Linked DNA regions of Cellvibrio sp. PSBB006. The protein of the gene in region 1 purifies or fractionates together with the protein of each later gene. This does not show direct contact. Links are inferred from orthologs where the notes say so. Each region holds a gene or a part of one and is shown in the gene's direction. Other genes may lie near its edges. The genes, in order: CBR65_RS05930 and CBR65_RS21575.

Region 1 (9,280 bases):
TTAAGTACGGCATGGTGCCGGGAATCAAAACGGTTGATAAGGTGGCAGATGATGTATTTGCTGAGCGGCTACAGTTTCCCCTGCAAGATCTGGATCGCCGCGATCAACCCCTCGATGTCATCTTTCTGAACTCCAAGGGCTTTGGTGGCAACAACGCAACGGCTGGCGTGATCGCCCCTCAGGTTGTAGAAAAAATGTTGTCTCGCCGCTACGGTGCTGAACGTATGGACAAATACTTCCAGCAGCGGGAACAAACGCGGGCCGCTGTAGAGGCTTATGATGCCGCAGCGCTAAAAGGCCATTTCCAGACAATCTACCACTTCGGCGAAGGGCTAATTGACGAGAGCCAGATTGACATGGATAACACGTCTGTGACTCTGCCAGGCTTTGCCCGACCCATTGATCTCGCCTTCACGAATCGCTTTGACGATATGGTTTGAGGCTGAATTGGTTTATTGAATCTGCGGACAGCGTATGGGTTGTTCGCAGCTATTCTTCAGGCTATACAAACCTGATCCTTTCCCTTAGAATACCGCGCCTTTCGCTGCACTCACGTGCGCGTAACTATTTTTTTAACCAGGGTACCGCCTTGATCGGTACTGAATTTTTCTAAACAGGAAGAAAACCTCAATGGTAACTATTCGTCTGTCTCGCGGCGGTTCCAAAGCGCGTCCGTTTTATCACCTGACTGTCACTAACAGCCGTAGCGCCCGTAATGGTCGTTTTATTGAGCGCGTGGGCTTCTTTAACCCCGTTGCCCGTGGTCAGGAAGAGCGTCTGCGTGTTAACACCGAGCGTCTCGAACACTGGGTTAGCCAAGGTGCACAAATGAGCGAGCGCGTAGCGCAATTGATCAAAGACAGTAAAAAGGCCGCCTAAGCAGCCTGCGCCTGATGAGTACCGCTACATTGGATCTGGTAAATATTGGGCGTATTACGGCGTTATACGGTGTGAAGGGCTGGTTAAAGATCCACTCTTACACCGAAAATGCTGATGATGTGTTCGCGTATAACCCGTGGTGGCTGAAAACAGCGCATGGTGTGAAGCAGGTCGAAGTCGATGAAGCTCGACCTCACGGTAAGGGGTTTGTAGCGCATATCAAAGGTATTGATGATCGCGAGCAGGCGGCATTGTTCACCAGCGTCGATATCGCGGTGGAGCGCCACCTGCTGCCGGAGCTTGATGAAGGTGAATACTACTGGAATCAACTGGAAGGCCTGGCGGTTATTACCACCTTTGGTGATTCGCCTCAGCGACTGGGCCGTGTAATCAAGTTAATGGAAACCGGTGCGAATGATGTCATTGTCGTTGGGCCGGATGACCAGAGTATCGATCAGCGCGAGCGATTGATCCCTTATGTGCCTGGGCAGTTTGTCCTCGCGGTTGATTTGACAGCGGGGGAAATGCGGGTAGATTGGGACCCGGAATTCTAGAGCGAGCGAACAGAGGGCAGTTTGGTGCATTCAGAGCAGCAACCTTCTACCTCGACACCTGACTCGATAAATGGGAAGCATTCAGCCGAGGCGATGGTGGTGACTCCATTAAAAGTTGCGGTCATAACGCTCTTTCCCGAGATGTTTGAAGCCATAACCCGGAGCGGTATTACTGCTCGGGCGGTAAAGCAGGATCTGATTTCAATCAGATGTTGGAATCCCCGGGAATTTACCTCGGATCGCCATAGTACGGTGGATGATCGCCCTTACGGTGGCGGCCCGGGAATGGTGATGATGGTGCAGCCTTTGCGCGATGCGATCCAGGCTGCAAAAAGCTGGGCCGGGGAAGCGGCGAGGGTTATTTACCTGTCACCTCAGGGCAGGCCTCTTGATCAGAAAGGTGTGGTTGAGCTGTCGCGTTACACCAACATGATTCTGGTTGCCGGGCGCTACGAAGGAATTGATGAGCGCTTGATTCAGACGATGGTGGATGAAGAATGGTCCATCGGTGATTATGTGGTCAGCGGTGGTGAGTTGCCGGCTATGGTATTGATTGATGCGGTGACCCGCTTGATACCTGGTGCGTTAAATCACGCTCAATCGGCTGAGCAGGATTCTTTTACCGAAGGCTTACTGGACTGTCCGCACTACACGCGTCCAGAAGTATATGAAGATATGCGGGTTCCGGATGTATTGTTATCCGGCAATCACGAACAGATTCGGCGCTGGCGCCTTAAACAGGCGCTGGGGCGAACCTGGCTTAAACGGCCAGATTTATTGCAAGTAATAACATTAACCGAGGAACAGCAGGTGCTGTTGACGGACTTTCGTCGAGACCTTGAAAACGACAAACTCTAGCTGTGAAGCTACAGACTCTCAGGAGCAAAACCATGAGTAGCAAAAACCCAATTATCCAGGCACTGGAAAACGAACAACTGAAAAAAGAAGTCACCGAATTTTCACCGGGTGATACCGTTGTTGTTCAAGTAAAGGTTATCGAAGGTAACCGTGAGCGTTTGCAGGCATTTGAAGGTGTTGTTATTGCCAAGCGCAATCGCGGCCTGAACTCTGCTTTCACCGTGCGTAAAATTTCCCACGGTGTAGGCGTTGAGCGGACGTTCCAAACCCACAGCCCACAAGTAGAGAGCGTTGCTCTGAAGCGTCGTGGTGATGTGCGTCAAGCCAAGTTGTACTACTTGCGTGACCTCACCGGTAAAGCGGCTCGTATTAAAGAGAAGCTGGTGTAATAAATCGGATAAAGTATCTTCCGATAACAAAAAGGCCGGAGCGGGAAACTGCTCCGGCCTTTTTGTTCTTAGGGCAGGTTGAATTTATACGGTTGTTGTTTGTCCTATCTGCTGGCAATAATAGCGGGTAGATATTCCCTGAGCGCAATTGCCACTGGTTGATTAAGGCCCAGCATGCTGTCAAATGAAGATTCTTTGCTGCTTGAGCACTATCTGGACGCAGTCTGGATGGAAAAGGGCTTAAGTCAAAATACATTGGAATCTTATCGCGCCGATCTGTCGGCGTTTGCACAATGGTTGAATAAAAATGAAATGGGGCTTCTGAGTGTAGACTCGCAAAGCCTTTTACATTATCTGGCGTATCGCCACGAACAAAAAATTTCCAGCCGCTCCACAGCCAGATTTTTGTCTTGTGTGCGTGGCTTTTATCGTTACCAACTTCGTGAAGGAACTGTTAAGGAAAATCCCCTGGCGTTGGTGGAGAACCCCAAGCTACCGCGTGCGTTGCCGAAGTCCTTGACTGAAGCTGATGTTGAGAGTTTGTTGGCCGCGCCCACACTGGATGATCCGATCGGGCTGCGTGATCGCACCATGTTAGAGGTGTTATACGCTTGTGGTTTGCGGGTTACCGAGTTGGTTAGTTTGCAGATGTCCCAAGTCAATCTGCGTCAGAATGTGTTGAGGGTAATGGGTAAGGGGAGCAAGGAGCGATTGATTCCCATGGGGGAGGAAGCGTCTGCCTGGTTGACGCGCTATTTGCGTGAAGCGAGACCTATGTTGTTGCATAATTGCCCGGATGAGATAGTCTTCCCCAGTACGCGTGCTCAGCCGATGACTCGCCAGACCTTCTGGCATCGCATCAAGTATTGGGCGCAGGTTGCAGGTATTGATAAACCCTTGTCGCCGCATACCCTGCGTCATGCTTTTGCCACGCATCTTCTGAATCATGGTGCAGATCTACGGGTTGTGCAGTTATTACTGGGGCACAGCGATTTGTCGACTACCCAGATATACACCCATGTGGCGCGTACCCGGATGAAAGCTCAGCATGCCGAGCACCATCCCCGAGGTTAACAATAAACTAGACGTTACAATTGGCAAAATTTTGAAATTTCTTAGCCGCAATTAGGACATGATTATGATTAAAAGAACGATTATCGGCCTGTTGAGTGCCGGGGCTTTATTGTCAGTCCCCGTGTTATCCATGGCTGAAGAGGCCAGTGGTGCGGGTATGCTTTCGCGTAAGTCGCCCGAGAAAATTATCAGCGAGCGCTTGAAACAAGCGCGCCCCGAAATTCAATTTGGTGAGCCCCGTCCAGCACCTATCGATGGCTTGTATCAGGTGCAGGTTACCGGCGGCCCAACACTGTATGTCACTCCCGATGGCGATAAATTTATTGCTGGTGAAATCTTCTCCATTGATGCAAACGGCTTCTCCCGTTTTGAAGATCCCTACGTGGTAGAGGAACGCAAACGTTTGCTGTCCAAGATTGACCCCAAAGATACGATTATCTTCAAGCCCAAGGAGAAGACCAAGGCTGTGGTCTATGTCTTCACCGATATCGATTGCGGTTATTGCCGGCTGCTTCACAAGCAAATCCATGCCTACGACGATCAGGGTCAGAAAAAGCCTGGGTACAATGACCTGGGTATCGAGATTCGTTATCTGGCATACCCGCGCGCAGGCGTTCCGAGCGCTTCAGCAGATAAGTTGGTGACTGCCTGGTGCTCCAAAGATCAACAGGCTGCTCTGACGGCCCTGAAAAATGACCAGCAGGTTCCGCCCGCCAAATGCGACAAAAACCCTGTGGCAGAGGATTTCAAATTGGGTGGCCAGATCGGTGTCAACGGTACCCCGGCGGTATGGTTTCCCGATGGTCGGTTGATGCCGGGATACATGCCTCCGGAGCAAATGGCCCAGGCGTTGGGTATTTAATTAATTCCATTCTGCAAGCTGCTCCCGCTTTGCCATCAGGCGAAGCGGGAGATTTCCATTGGCTGATTGACACTCTCGATACAGCTCAGTAAGGTTGCCGTCTTTTGCTCAGTTGAGCGCTTTTCTGTTCAATTTCTATTCGCAGGGGACACCATCTTGAAACCGGTCAAAATAGGTATCTGCGGTCTTGGGACCGTAGGCAGTGGCACCGTTAATGTATTGACGCGCAATGGGCGCGTTATTAATGCCAGAGCCGGTTGTGATATTACGATTGCCCAGATTGCCGCTCGCCGCGACAACCCCAACTGCGATACCGCTTCGTTTAATGTAACCCGCGATATCTTCGCGGTCGCTGACAACCCTGAGGTCGACATTCTGGTCGAACTGATCGGCGGAACAACGGTAGCAAAGGATCTGGTGCTGCGAGCGATTGCCAATGGCAAGCACGTGATTACCGCCAACAAAGCGCTAATTGCCCATCACGGTAACGAAATCTTTGCTGCGGCCAACGCCAAGGGTGTCACTGTTGCATTTGAGGCTGCGGTGGCCGGTGGTATTCCGATTATCAAAGCGATTCGTGAAGGTTTGTCAGCCAACAAGATCGAGTGGCTGGCGGGTATCATCAATGGTACCGGCAACTTTATTCTGACTGAGATGCGTGATAAAGGCCGGGCATTTGAGGATGTCTTAAAAGAAGCTCAGGCGTTAGGTTATGCAGAAGCCGATCCCACCTTCGATGTGGAGGGCATTGATGCCGCGCATAAGCTGGTGATTCTGGCCTCGCTGGCATTTGGGATTCCGCTGCAATTCGATAAAGTTTTCACCGAAGGTATCACGCGCGTATCGCCACAAGATGTGACCTATGCGGAAGAGTTGGGCTACCGAATCAAGCATCTGGGTATTGCTCGCCGCAGCCCGAATGGGATTGAGTTGCGTGTGCACCCGACGTTAATCCCTGAAAAACGTTTGATCGCAAATGTTAACGGGGTTATGAACGCTATTGTGGTCAAGGGTGATGCGGTTGGCCCGACGCTATACTACGGTGCTGGTGCTGGTGCTGAGCCTACGGCTTCGGCAGTAATTGCTGATATCGTTGATGTTGCACGAACGTTAACTGCAGATCCTGAGCACCGTGTGCCATATCTCGGCTTTCAGCAGGAAAACCTGCGTGATAAAGCGATACTGCCCATTGAAGAGGTGGAAACAGCGTATTACTTGCGCATGTCGGCACTCGACAAGCCGGGTGTTTTATCGAAGGTTGCGCAAATTCTCAGTGACTCCGGCATCAGTATCGAAGCGTTGATTCAGAAAGAAGCCAAAGATGACGAAGAAACCGTACCGCTGATTTTATTGACCAATCGTGCGCTGGAAAAACATATTGTGGCGGCGATCACCACGATTGAAACACTGGATTCAATCACCGCACCGGTTACGCGTATTCGTATGGAATCGTTGAAATAAATTATCAATCTTTTTAGCACAGGTTATTAGCGTGAAATATATCAGCACTCGCGGTCAGGCACCGGCACTGACATTTGAAGAAGTGGTTCTTACTGGTCTGGCGCCCGATGGTGGTCTTTACGTTCCTGAAAGCCTGCCGACATTTTCTGCCGAGGAAATTGCGTCCTGGTCCGGCCTTTCTTATCAGGAGTTGGCATTCAAGGTAATTAATCCTTTTGTCGCGGGTGCATTGTCGGATGATGAACTGAAGCGCATCATCGCCTCGTCTTATAACGTGTTTCGTCACGATGCCATCGCACCTTTGGTGCAAACCGGCCACAACGAATGGGTGCTGGAGTTGTTTCAAGGGCCAACGCTGGCTTTTAAGGATTTTGCGCTGCAATTTCTCGGTCATTTGCTAGATCATTTGCTGAAGAAGCGTAACCAGAAAGTCGTCGTGATGGGCGCGACATCTGGTGATACCGGATCAGCGGCAATTGAAGGCTGCCGCCGCTGCGACAACATCGATATCTTTATCTTGCATCCGCACAATCGCGTCTCTAACGTGCAACGTCGGCAGATGACCACAGTGTTGGAAACTAACGTTCACAACATTGCCCTCGAAGGTAATTTTGATGATTGCCAGAACATGGTGAAAGCCAGCTTCGGTAATCAGTCTTTCTTACCTGAGGGGCGCCAGTTGGTGGCTGTCAACTCGATTAACTGGGCGCGTATCATGGCCCAAATCGTTTATTATTTTTACGCTGCCGTGGCCTTGGGCGCACCGCATCGTCCGGTGTCTTTCTCAGTGCCGACGGGAAATTTCGGCGATATCTTTGCCGGTTATCTCGCCAAACGTATGGGATTACCCATTGATCAATTGGTGATTGCGACCAACAGTAATGACATCCTGCATCGTTGTATCAGTAGCAATGATCACAGCAAACATCAGCTGCAACATACCCTGTCGCCGAGCATGGACATCATGGTATCGAGCAACTTCGAGCGCATGCTGTTTGATTTGTACGACCGTGATGGCAACGCCATTCGCCAATTAATGGATAATTTCAAATCCGGTGAGATGTCGCTGAGCGAAACGGCTCTGGGGCGGGCTCGCGAGTTATTCAGCAGTTACCGCGTGAGTGATGACACAACCATCAAGGTGATCAGTGAAGTATTCGATCACTGCGAGTATCTGCTAGATCCACACACGGCAATCGGTGTTGAAGCGGCCCGACAAACCCGTCGCCGTCAGGATATTCCTATGGTGTGTCTGGCAACTGCTCACCCGGCCAAATTTCCGGAAGCGGTGCGTAAAGCAGGGCAGGCGGCCGATCCGCAATTGCCGCATCATATGGCTGATCTGTTTGAACGCGAGGAGCGTTATACGGTATTGCCACAGAATCTGGAAAAAGTGCAGCAATTTATGGCTGAGAATTTGCGTCGCTGATTCTGATTGCTGCTCAACCTGTGAACGCTGCTTTGGGCCACTGAAGCAGCGTTTTGTTTTTTATTGTTAGCGGATTTTTTCATGCAAAAAGTGATTCGCCGTCGCGACCCCATCGTATCAGCTGGCTTGAACAACCAACTGCCTGCACTGTTGCAGCGGGTTTACTGTGCGCGTGGTGTCAAACAGGATGAAGAGTTACAACACCACTTGACACTGTTGCAAAAACCCAGTTTCAAGGGGTTGTCCGAGGCGGTTAATTTATTGGCTGATGCTGTGGTGGCGCAGGCAAAAATTATGATCGTGGGTGACTTTGATGCGGACGGTGCAACCAGTTGCGCTCTGGCTGTACTTGCATTGCGCGCTATGGGTTTGCCTTCAGTCGATTTTCTGGTGCCGAATCGGTTTGAGTACGGATATGGATTAACACCGGAAATTGTCACCGTCGCTGCGGCTCAGCAGCCAGACCTCATCATCACCGTTGATAATGGTATCTCCAGTATTGAAGGCGTCCAGGCAGCGCGCGAGCTGGGCATCGCGGTTATCGTAACTGATCACCATTTGCCGGGCAGCGAATTACCCGACGCCGATGCGATCGTGAATCCCAATCAACCGGGTTGTCCATTTCCCAGTAAAAATCTTGCTGGTGTCGGTGTTATTTTTTATGTCATGAACGCGTTACGCGCGGAACTTCGTCAACTTGGCTGGTTTGCCGAGAGCGGCATTCCTGAACCGAACATGGCCAGCTTCCTCGATCTGGTTGCTCTGGGGACAGTGGCAGATGTGGTGCCGCTCGATCACAACAATCGCATTCTGGTTGCGCAAGGGCTACAGCGTATGCGTGCCGGTGTTGCGCGTCCCGGCATCCTGGCGCTACTTGAAGTTGCTGGTCGGACCCCACACAAGCTTGTGGCTGGCGACCTGGGTTTTATTGTTGGTCCACGCTTGAATGCAGCGGGGCGATTGGATGATATGTCGCTCGGCATTCAGTGTTTGTTATGCGACAGTCCATCCCTTGCTCGGGAAATGGCGTTGTCACTGGATGAATTGAACCGTGACCGCAAAGCGATTGAAAGTGGCATGCAACAAGAAGCGTTACACATGTTGCAAAAGATATTGGTGGACGATGCAGACTCTCTTCCCTGGGGATTATGCTTATTCGATGAAAATTGGCACCAAGGTGTGATTGGTATTCTGGCTTCGCGAATTAAAGATCGCTACCACCGTCCGGTTATTGTGTTTGCCGATGCCGGTGAAGGACAAATTAAAGGTTCTGCTCGTTCAATCCCCGGTTTACATATTCGCGATGCATTAGATGCAGTTGCTGCGCATCACCCCGGGTTGTTAAAAAAATTCGGTGGTCACGCCATGGCGGCGGGAATGAGTTTGGCGCGGGAAGATTTTGCAGCCTTTGCCCAGGCTTTTGATGAAGAAGTGCATCGGCAATTAACGGAAGACGATTTGAAAGCGGTTCTGGTCAGCGATGGTGAACTAACACCGGAGGATTTTAACCTGGTCATCGCTGCGCAGCTGCGCGACGCCGGGCCTTGGGGGCAGCATTTCCCGGAACCTTTATTCGATGGAGAATTCTTTTTGGTGCAACAGCGCATTGTGGGAGAGAAACACTTAAAGATGGTGCTATCCCATGATGCCGCCGGAAAACAATTACTGGACGCCATTGCATTTAATGTTGATGTGCAACAGTGGCCCAATGCAGCGGCGAAGCGTGTGCGATTGGCCTATCGTTTGGATATCAATGAATTTCGCGGTAAGCAAA
Region 2 (9,217 bases), 3.8 Mb from region 1 along the record:
TTATAACGCTCTGACGCAGCACGAATGCTCGCGTCATCCATATTCCATAGGCTGTCCGAACCGAGGGCGATGTTGTCTTCAAAATCGTGCATAGGCAACAACAAGGGTATGCCGCGCAAGGCTGCCTGATCATAAAGCGCCTTACGCGCTTCATCTTCCAATACCCGATGAGTGGTGCCGGAAGCATCGGTCATGATTTGCCACACAAGCAACTTGGGGCGATTTGCTGGCCACAACGGCAAGCGTGCTTCGCGCAGGAGCTTTTCAATGGCTTGAGGGGAAAACTTGAGGATGAGCTTGATCGCCCGAACTTGCTGACCTTCGACTTCAAGTTGCTCGTCGGTAGAGGCATAGCTGTATTCATACAGATAACCCTGGGCCTGACTCAATGCCTCGCGCACCTTGGGGTGTTCCAGAGCGGCGCTGTCACCGGACACTCGCCAGATAACTTCACCCAGGCTGACGCGCATGGCGGTGTTGCGCTCTGCCTGAGACTGGGAGGTCACCAGGGCTTCCGCACGATATACCTGGACTACCTGCTCGGCCATGCTGGTGGCTGTGCAGACACTAAGCAGCAAAAACGTCAAAAGTCGTAACAAAATCTGCCCCTGAAACAATCCTGGTGAAAAGAATATACGCATGGCTGATCAGACAGCGCGGCGAAAGTTCGGCATTGTAGCAGGCAATAGCGCGGAACGAAGCGACCTGATTCGATATTTGCGGCCAGCGCGCGCCATCAATACCACCCTAAGCAGCGATTAGCTGGTAGAATGGCGGCCTTTTTTTGAAACCCTCTGCGCGAGCGAATCCCACTCTATGAGCGAACAACAACCTCCTGTCACTTCCCTGAGTTACAAAGATGCCGGCGTTGATATTGATGCCGGTGATGCCCTGGTCGAGCGAATCAAAGGGGTAGCCAAACGTACCCGCCGCCCTGAGGTGATGGCAGGTCTTGGCGGTTTTGCGGCCCTGTGTGAAATCCCCAAGGGATATCGCGAGCCGGTTCTGGTTTCGGGTACCGACGGCGTGGGCACCAAACTTCGTTTGGCTATGAATCTGGGCAAGCATGACACCATCGGCATCGACCTGGTGGCTATGTGTGTCAACGATTTGGTGGTAACCGGTGCCGAACCGCTGTTCTTCCTCGACTATTACGCCACCGGCAAGCTCAATGTCGATGTTGCCGCTGCGGTTGTTTCCGGCATTGGCGACGGGTGTGAAATGGCAGGTTGCGCATTGGTCGGCGGCGAAACTGCCGAAATGCCCGGCATGTATGAGGGCGAGGATTACGATCTGGCCGGTTTTTGCGTTGGCGTGGTGGAAAAGTCCGCAATTCTCGACGGCAGCCAGGTTAAAGCCGGTGACGCATTGATCGCCATAACCTCCAGCGGCCCGCACTCAAACGGCTATTCTCTGGTGCGCAAAATCATTGATGTGAGCAAAGCGGATCTGAACCAGGATTGTGGTGGCAAACCGCTGAGCGATGCATTGATGGCGCCGACACGTATCTATGTCAAATCCGTGTTGCGCTTGATTAAAGAATCCCGTGTGAATGCACTTGCACATATCACCGGCGGTGGGCTGACTGAGAACATACCGCGTGTTTTACCGGATGATTGCAAAGCCGTTATCGATACCCAAAGCTGGGAGTTACCCGCTGTTTTCCAATGGTTGCAACGCAGTGGTAACGTAGCAATGCGGGAGATGTACCGCACCTTTAACTGCGGTGTGGGCATGGTTATCGCTGTGCCTGACGATGAAAAAGACAACGCATTGAAGATTCTTGCAGACGCCGGTGAAACACCTTTTGTTGTGGGTTATATCGCCAAGGCGCAAGCGGATGAAGCGCAGGTAGAGTTACAGGGGCTGGCCGTTTAATGAGTTCACCACGCACACGTGTTGTTGTATTGATCTCCGGCAGCGGCAGTAATTTACAGGCAATTATTGACGGCATGCAGAACACTGAGCTGCCTATCGATATTGCCGCTGTCATCAGCAACCGCCCTGCCGTGTTCGGCCTGGAACGCGCCGAAAAAGCCGGTATTCCCGCTCTGGTTCTGGATCACAAACAATTCGATGATCGTGAATCATTTGATCAAAAGTTGGCGCAACTGATTGACAGCTATCAACCGGATTTAGTCGTGCTCGCCGGCTTCATGCGCATCCTTACCACCACTTTTACCCGACACTATGCGGGACGCATGTTGAACATTCACCCCTCATTGCTGCCCAAATACCAGGGTTTACACACCCACCAACGGGTGCTGGATGCGGGTGAAGCTGAACACGGTGTGACTGTGCATTTTGTCACAGAGGAGCTTGATGGTGGACCGGCGGTTATACAGGCTAAAATTTCTATTGAATCGGTAGATGATGCGGTCAGTCTCGCCAAACGGGTTCAACAGCAGGAACACATTATTTATCCACTTGCGGTGAAATGGTTTGCTGAAGGTCGCTTGCGTATGGATGACGGTGCGGTATTTCTGGATAACGAACTTTTACCGCCGTCCGGTTATCTAATCAATGCATGACAATGTGGTGGGTGTGCCCAGCGGAAATAACCACGATCACTTTTTTATCCGTAGCATTCATCACAAACGCTGATTGTTGCGTTTTTTACAGCAAAGCTATTCGTTGCGGAATTTTTCATCGAAGACCCATTCGTCGCAGAATCATAAGGATTGCCTGACTATGCAAAAAAAACATGTCTTACTGTTCTTATTTACCCTCTGCTTTGCTTTCGCCTCCCGTGCAGCCGAATTGCCCAAGAGTTTCTCCAATGAATACACGTCCACCGCGCTGGGCTTCAAAGTCACCGTCACCCATTCGCTAACACCGCAAGACGATGGCACCTATCTGATGCGTTTTTTTGCGCGGTCCTGGTTTGCCAGCATTGACGAAACCAGTCGCTTGCGTATCGACGAAGAAAAGCAGCAGATCATTCCCTTGCATTACAAATACGCACGCCGAGTCCTCGGTCGTGATCGCGATGCAGAGTTAACTTTTGACTGGGCCACAAAAACCGTCACCAACAATGTGCAAAATACCACCTGGAAGATGGATATCGCACAGCGCGTGCAAGATAAGCTCAGCTATCAGCTGCAACTGCAACAGGATCTGGTCAACAATAAGGAAGAACTGGTTTACCAGATTGCCGACGGCGGCCGCTTGAAAGAATACGGTTTTGAGATCGTCGGTGAAGAAATGCTTGAAACCCCTTTGGGCAAGGTGAATACGGTTAAAGTCAAACGCAGCCGCGAAAATGACGACCGTGTCACTTATGCCTGGTTAGCCAAGGATTGGGATTATCTGTTAGTGCGCCTGCAACAGGAAGAAGACGGCGATGCTTACACCATTTATCTCGGCAAAGCCGAAGTCAACGGCAAGAAAATTAAACGTTTTGATTGACGTCATCTTTAAACCACAACCCCAAAAGGCTTTTTATGAATATCTCCAACAACTGCGTTGCCAGTTTTCACTACACCCTGACAGACAGCACTGGCAAAGTGTTGGATTCCTCTGAAGGTCAGGAGCCGCTTTCTTATCTCCACGGTGCGGGAAACATTATCCCCGGTCTGGAAAAAGCTCTGGTAGGAAAAGCGGTGGGTGACAAATTAAACGTGTCCGTAGCTGCCGCCGAAGCTTATGGCGAGCGCGACGATGCCATGGTCCAACAACTGGATTCCAGTATGTTTTCCGGTATTGATCAAATTGAAGTGGGTATGGAATTTCATGCCGAAACCGAACACGGTTTACAAGTCGTCACCGTCACCGGTGTGGAAGGCGATCAGGTTACCATTGACGGCAACCATCCCCTAGCTGGTGTTGACCTGAACTTTGATGTGGAAGTCACTGATGTGCGTGAAGCGACTGAGGATGAAATCGCTCATGGCCACGCTCATGGCGCCGGCGGCCATCACCATTAATAAGTAAATGATACGGGCCGTTTAGCGGTCCGTATCGCTTATTTATTTAGCCTCTACCTTTTGTTCGCCGCATCGCTCACATTTATACACAGTCACCAGTTTTCCCTGCTTCACGTCAAACTGCTTTTCCTTCACCACCGCCCACTTATGAAAACCACTGCGACATAAGGTTTTTCCCTTGTGTTTTTCAAAAGGACTCTTTCTTTTAAAGGGCAGGATGTCGGCCATACAGGTACCGAAGGGGTGAATGTGGTGGAAATTTTTTGGCGTTTACCAACTGAAGACGTCGTCTTCATCCGGTGCATAATAACGATCAGCCGTAATGGCATCCACCGGTAATGTATCAGCCAATAATCGATTGACATCGTTTTGCACGATATCGATGAGTTTCAACTCTTCATCGCGATTCATGGATTCCACCAGGGCATTACCCCAAATGGCCACATGGCGGGTAAAGATCTTACGGGTATTGGTTTTTTTTGCCCATTCACCGGCAATGGCGCGGCCAACAGCGTACATCTTGGTATCCACTTCCTGCGCGACTTGCGGATTCTCTATCTGCACAACCAGATCCTGCGTCACGTCCAGCCACCCGCGACGGTACAGCTCCCATCCCTCGTAATAGCGTTTCACCCAGACCAGATATTCATCCAGGGTTTGCTCCTGCTGATTCCGCAAATCCTCTGCGTAAATCTGCTCAAAATAAGCAAGGGATGGTGCGCCTTCGGGCCAGCTGCGGTGAACAGTTTGTTGTGTGGCGCACGCCGTCAGCAGGACGAGTAGCGCCAGAGATTTAATGAGCTTGATAATCATGAAACCAAAAGATAGTCAGTGAGATGCCAAATGAGGCGGTACTTTACCACAGCTGTGTGACCGGATGATTAACGAGGCTTCAGCCATGCCGGAAGACATTCTAATCCTCAAGAAAAGAATCAGCCAGGACCTGTTCTTCCGGTGCTGCAGCATCCATGGCACCCCGCAACGGCAATTGAATAAAAAAGGCGGTACCCTCACCTAATTCGCTACGCGCCCAGATCTTACCGCGGTGGCTGTCCACTATCTTGCGGCATACAGCCAGACCCAATCCGGTGCCATGATAATCTTCGTTGGATTTATGCAGGCGGCTGAAAAGCCCGAAAATTTTCTCCTCATATTCCTTTTCAAAACCAATGCCATTATCACGAATCTCGAAGGTGGCAGTATCAGCAGTTTCCTCAACCCGGGTGATACTGATTTGGGGAACCGCACCGTTCTGCACGAACTTGATAGCATTTTGCATCAGATTCTGGAACAGCCGATTAATTTGCGCCGCGTCGGCACAGATGCCACCCAAGTCACCGACATGAATCTGGGCACCTGACTCTTCTATCGCAACATGGAGATTGGACAACACATCTCTCATGATGTCATTCAGGTTAACGTAGCGAATACTTTCCCCGGTGACACCAATACGTGAGAAGGATAACAAGTCTACAACCAACATCTGCATGCGGTTGGCCGCCTTGATCATGCGCCGCAGGTAATCCTGACTGCGCGTATCCAGCTGATCGGAAAAATTATGCAGCCGATCACCCAGAACCTGAATCTTACGCAAGGGTTCCTGCAAGTCATGGGAAGCAATATACGCAAACTGCTCCAGCTCCTTATTTGACGCTTGCAGGGCACGCAACGACAACTCCAACTCCTGCTGGACTTTTTCGCGCTCGCGGATTTCCTGCTCAAGTGACAAGGTACGCTGAGCAATCTTACGTTCCAGGTCTGCATTGCGCTCGCGCAAGAGTTCTGTGTTCACCATCAGATAATTCTGCATGGTGTTACGAAATTTCAACACATTGCGAATTTCAATTTCATTGAAGGGTGCTGAGGTAAAGCGCACCTTTTCCTTCCACAACTCGAAAGAGCGTCGCGGCATCAATCGATGACTACCATCATCCAGGAACTCGATCGTCTTTTCCGGTTTACCACCCCAGTGTCTGGTATTCATTACCTCCGGCCGGACCCATAAAAAAAACTGCCGATCCGTGAATGACAAGACAATAAACAGAATACCGCTGGCGACTCCGGCAAATTCACGGAACTCAGGATTGATATCGGATAACTTGTGCGTGTGAAATAAAAATGACTTACCGACTTTGGTAAACAACCAATCCACCAATTGTTCAGTTTGCTCATCCGAAGGGGTGCGACCATAACTTTCGGCATGTCCTTCAAGATTCCACACCACGCCTTCAGCATTGGCCAGCCCCAGCATCGCAGGAATGTCCTTCCGCAAACCATCCACGTAATTCACAACCTGCACCATGTTTTCCGCCAGACGCGCATTCAACGCCAGCAATTCGGAATCGTATAATCGCGCTTGCGAACGATCATTGGTCGTAATGAGGTGTGAGATCAGTACGCTGAGAAACAAGGCTGCTTCTCGCGTTTCAACGGAAACCTTATGTGGAGAATAGTGGTGGCAGGCGATCAGTCCCCACAGGTGATCATCCACAATAATGCTGATTGACATGGAGGCACAAACGCCCATGTTCTTCAGATACTGAATATGAATAGGCGATACACTTCGCAACATACTGAACCCGAGATCAGTGGGGCCGTCTGTATCCGGGTGCAGCAGCGGAACCAGAGCGCTGGGCTGAGCATTGACATCGGCAATAATGCGCACTTTGTTTTTGACATACAGCGAACGTGCCTGGGCAGGAATATCAGACTCCGGGAAGTGCTGCCCCAGAAAAGAATTTAATTTATCCACCTTGGATTCAGCGATGACTTCGCCGTTATACTCGTGATCAAACCGATACAACATCACCCGATCATATCCCGTAAGATCCCGAACCTCGGCTACGGAACGCTCAAAGATAGCCTGCAATTCTGCATGCTCACTGAGGGAGCGCGTAAACTCCTTAATCTTATGATAATAGCTGGCATATTGAATACTGATATCCTGCGGAGACTGTTCCACATCAATCAATACAAGGTCACCCTCACAGTGAAACACCGCATCAAAGAGCACATTCTCTACCAAGCTGGGCGACAGCTTTACTTTGATGGAGTTAGCAGTGCGGGCATATTTGGATTCAGAATTTAGCGCAACATTTAGAAACGTATAAAAACTCTCTCCCAATAGTTCAGTCACCTTCTTGCCCAGGAAAAAATCGGCAGGCTCGCCGGTAAAGCGAATAATATTTTCGCTAACCTGTTTAATAATAAAATCATGTCTGCCAATCACGACCAACATGCCGTGAGGCTGTATGGAACCCGGAATATGAATAGGCTCCTCATGGCAATTATCCAGGGTGACTGCAAAAGGCTTATGGGGGGATTTTTTCTCAATCATTGTTAATCATCCTCATCAGCTCATCGAATCCGAATCAAAAGAGAATAAATATATTCAAATGCTATTTTGGCCCCGCTTACTAACTGGTTGGCAGCTTGATTATTAGCCACAAAAAAACCATTCACAACCTGACCAAATTCGCTCCACATATCGCTGCGGTCACTACCATAGTTGGAAAAAAAATTTCCATACAACTCCACATTCATCCAATCGTATTTCATCAAATGATTGATGATAATCTTTCCACCCAATGTGGACCCTTCCATTACATACATCACACCCAAGGCAGCAGCCTCATTAGCGACACGGGGAAGAGGAGGAGCAGAGATATATGGCGCTTTTACAAAGTAGCCGCTTCGTAAATAGATCAAATCTTTTTTGAGAAGTTCGATCTTTGAGCGTTTTTTTAATAACTCTGATGTTAATGGGAAACCAGATATTGCCGACTCCAGCGAAGAGTAGGCTGCATAAAATGCATTAATCACATCGTAATACCGGCTCGGCGAAAGCTGGCAATCAAACAGCTTATTACGCAGAATATTTTCTGCATCTGCATGACAATCAGCCGTTTGTTTCTTCATTTCCAGCATGATGCTCATAGGCGAGCCCTCAAGGTAATGCGCGTTAACGTCATGCGCACTGATAAATAAAACTCATCATTAATTCGCTATACCCTCCAAACCACATTATTTGTATAAAAACAAACGCAGAAGCGAACTTTCTTGCCGCACGCGTTCATACATTTTGATATTGGGACTGGGCTGCTTTATCCAAAGTCATTTATATCGTTTGTGCAAAGCCTTTCACATTTCTGATCAATACCCGAAAAATAATCCACAGAATGCACCAACACGGTTCACGGCAGTGTTGTTTGTCGCCCATTTTGACAAAGAATATCGATTTTAATTCTGAAAGGATAAAAAGCAGTTATCTTATGTATGCAATAGAACGTAAGCATAAATAACCAAGCATTTAAAAAAATATTTATAAAAAAATACTGTTATTATTTATACAACAACTATCACAATAAAATTTTTAACAATACTCACCGGCAGCATGACCGGAAGCCCACGCCCACTGAAAGTTGAAACCACCCAGATGGCCAGTAACATCTACCACCTCTCCGATAAAGTGAAGCCCCGGCTGATTCTTTGCTTCAAGTGTTTTCGAGGAAAGATCTTTAGTATCAATGCCCCCCAAGGTTACTTCTGCTGTGCGGTAACCTTCCGTGCCGGCAGGTAACACTTGCCAATAGTGAAATTGGTTGGCAATTATTTGAAAATCTTTTACGCCATATTGATTTAGTGGGCGATTACCATTCCACTGTTCACCCCACAAATCACAAAATATTTGTGCGATATTTTTAGTGAGCAGCTCGCCTATTACAGTACTTAATAAAACCTTGGGCCGCTGTTGCTGTTGATGGCGTAAATGTTCTTCCAGATCAAGATGCGGAAGCAGGTTTACCTGAACAGCTTGTCCCGGCTTCCAATAGGAAGAGATCTGTAAGACAGCAGGGCCACTCAAACCACGATGAGTAAACAGCATATTTTCAGTGAAGGAAGCTTCGTTACCTTTATCATCTTTACAGCTTATGCGAACTTCTATTGCATTACCCACACACGAAGCAAACACGGCCAACTGTGCTGGCGATAATGTAAAAGGTACCAGCCCGGCGGAGCGGGGTTTTAACGTGAGGTTAAATTGTGTAGCGACTTCATAACCCAATCCCGTTGCGCCCATGGTGGGAATGGACAAACCACCCGTGGCGACAACCAGAGACTCGCAAAGGGTTTCACCAAGGCTGGTGTGAACGCGATAACGCAGCGGTGACTCACTCGCTGGCAATGCGGTAATTTTTTCTATTTGGCAGTGGGTGTAAATATCGGCCTTTGCTTCTGCACATTCAGCCAACAACATGGTGAGAATATCCTGCGCTTTGTTATCGCAGAAT

The links.
Region 2: the proteins of CBR65_RS05930 (region 1) and CBR65_RS21575 purify together in Escherichia coli (affinity purification with mass spectrometry, with the first as the bait; 2 studies listed by BioGRID). This does not show direct contact. The link is inferred for Cellvibrio sp. PSBB006 from one-to-one orthologs.

The regions. Positions count from the first base shown.
Region 1 is NZ_CP021382.1:1,416,814-1,426,093, reverse strand. The notes cover bases 2,794-5,717. They hold CBR65_RS05930 (DsbC family protein), read left to right. Parts: upstream 2,794-3,818; coding sequence 3,819-4,616; downstream 4,617-5,717. Other genes in these bases: CBR65_RS05925 (homoserine dehydrogenase), read left to right, coding at 4,773-5,717; xerD (site-specific tyrosine recombinase XerD), read left to right, coding at 2,855-3,754. In the rest of the region: CBR65_RS05960 (beta-ketoacyl synthase), read left to right, coding at 1-440; rpsP (30S ribosomal protein S16), read left to right, coding at 631-879; ribosome maturation factor RimM, read left to right, coding at 894-1,433; tRNA (guanosine(37)-N1)-methyltransferase TrmD, read left to right, coding at 1,533-2,291; rplS (50S ribosomal protein L19), read left to right, coding at 2,324-2,680; more of CBR65_RS05925, read left to right, coding at 5,718-6,077; thrC (threonine synthase), read left to right, coding at 6,109-7,506; single-stranded-DNA-specific exonuclease RecJ, read left to right, coding at 7,588-9,280. UniProt on the Escherichia coli protein: Acts as a disulfide isomerase, interacting with incorrectly folded proteins to correct non-native disulfide bonds.
Region 2 is NZ_CP021382.1:5,171,031-5,180,247, reverse strand. Bases 2,324-5,184 are described here. They hold CBR65_RS21575 (peptidylprolyl isomerase), read left to right. Parts: upstream 2,324-3,443; coding sequence 3,444-3,926; downstream 3,927-5,184. Other genes in these bases: CBR65_RS21560 (ATP-binding protein), read right to left, coding at 4,840-5,184; CBR65_RS21565 (hypothetical protein), read right to left, coding at 4,197-4,739; CBR65_RS21570 (hypothetical protein), read right to left, coding at 3,969-4,154; CBR65_RS21580 (DUF3108 domain-containing protein), read left to right, coding at 2,692-3,408; purN (phosphoribosylglycinamide formyltransferase), read left to right, coding at 2,324-2,531. Also shown: CBR65_RS21595 (DUF2066 domain-containing protein), read right to left, coding at 1-599; purM (phosphoribosylformylglycinamidine cyclo-ligase), read left to right, coding at 817-1,878; more of purN, read left to right, coding at 1,878-2,323; more of CBR65_RS21560, read right to left, coding at 5,185-7,263; CBR65_RS21555 (biliverdin-producing heme oxygenase), read right to left, coding at 7,284-7,862; CBR65_RS21550 (NAD(P)/FAD-dependent oxidoreductase), read right to left, coding at 8,299-9,217. UniProt on the Escherichia coli protein: Folding helper with both chaperone and peptidyl-prolyl cis-trans isomerase (PPIase) activities. Chaperone activity prevents aggregation of unfolded or partially folded proteins and promotes their correct folding.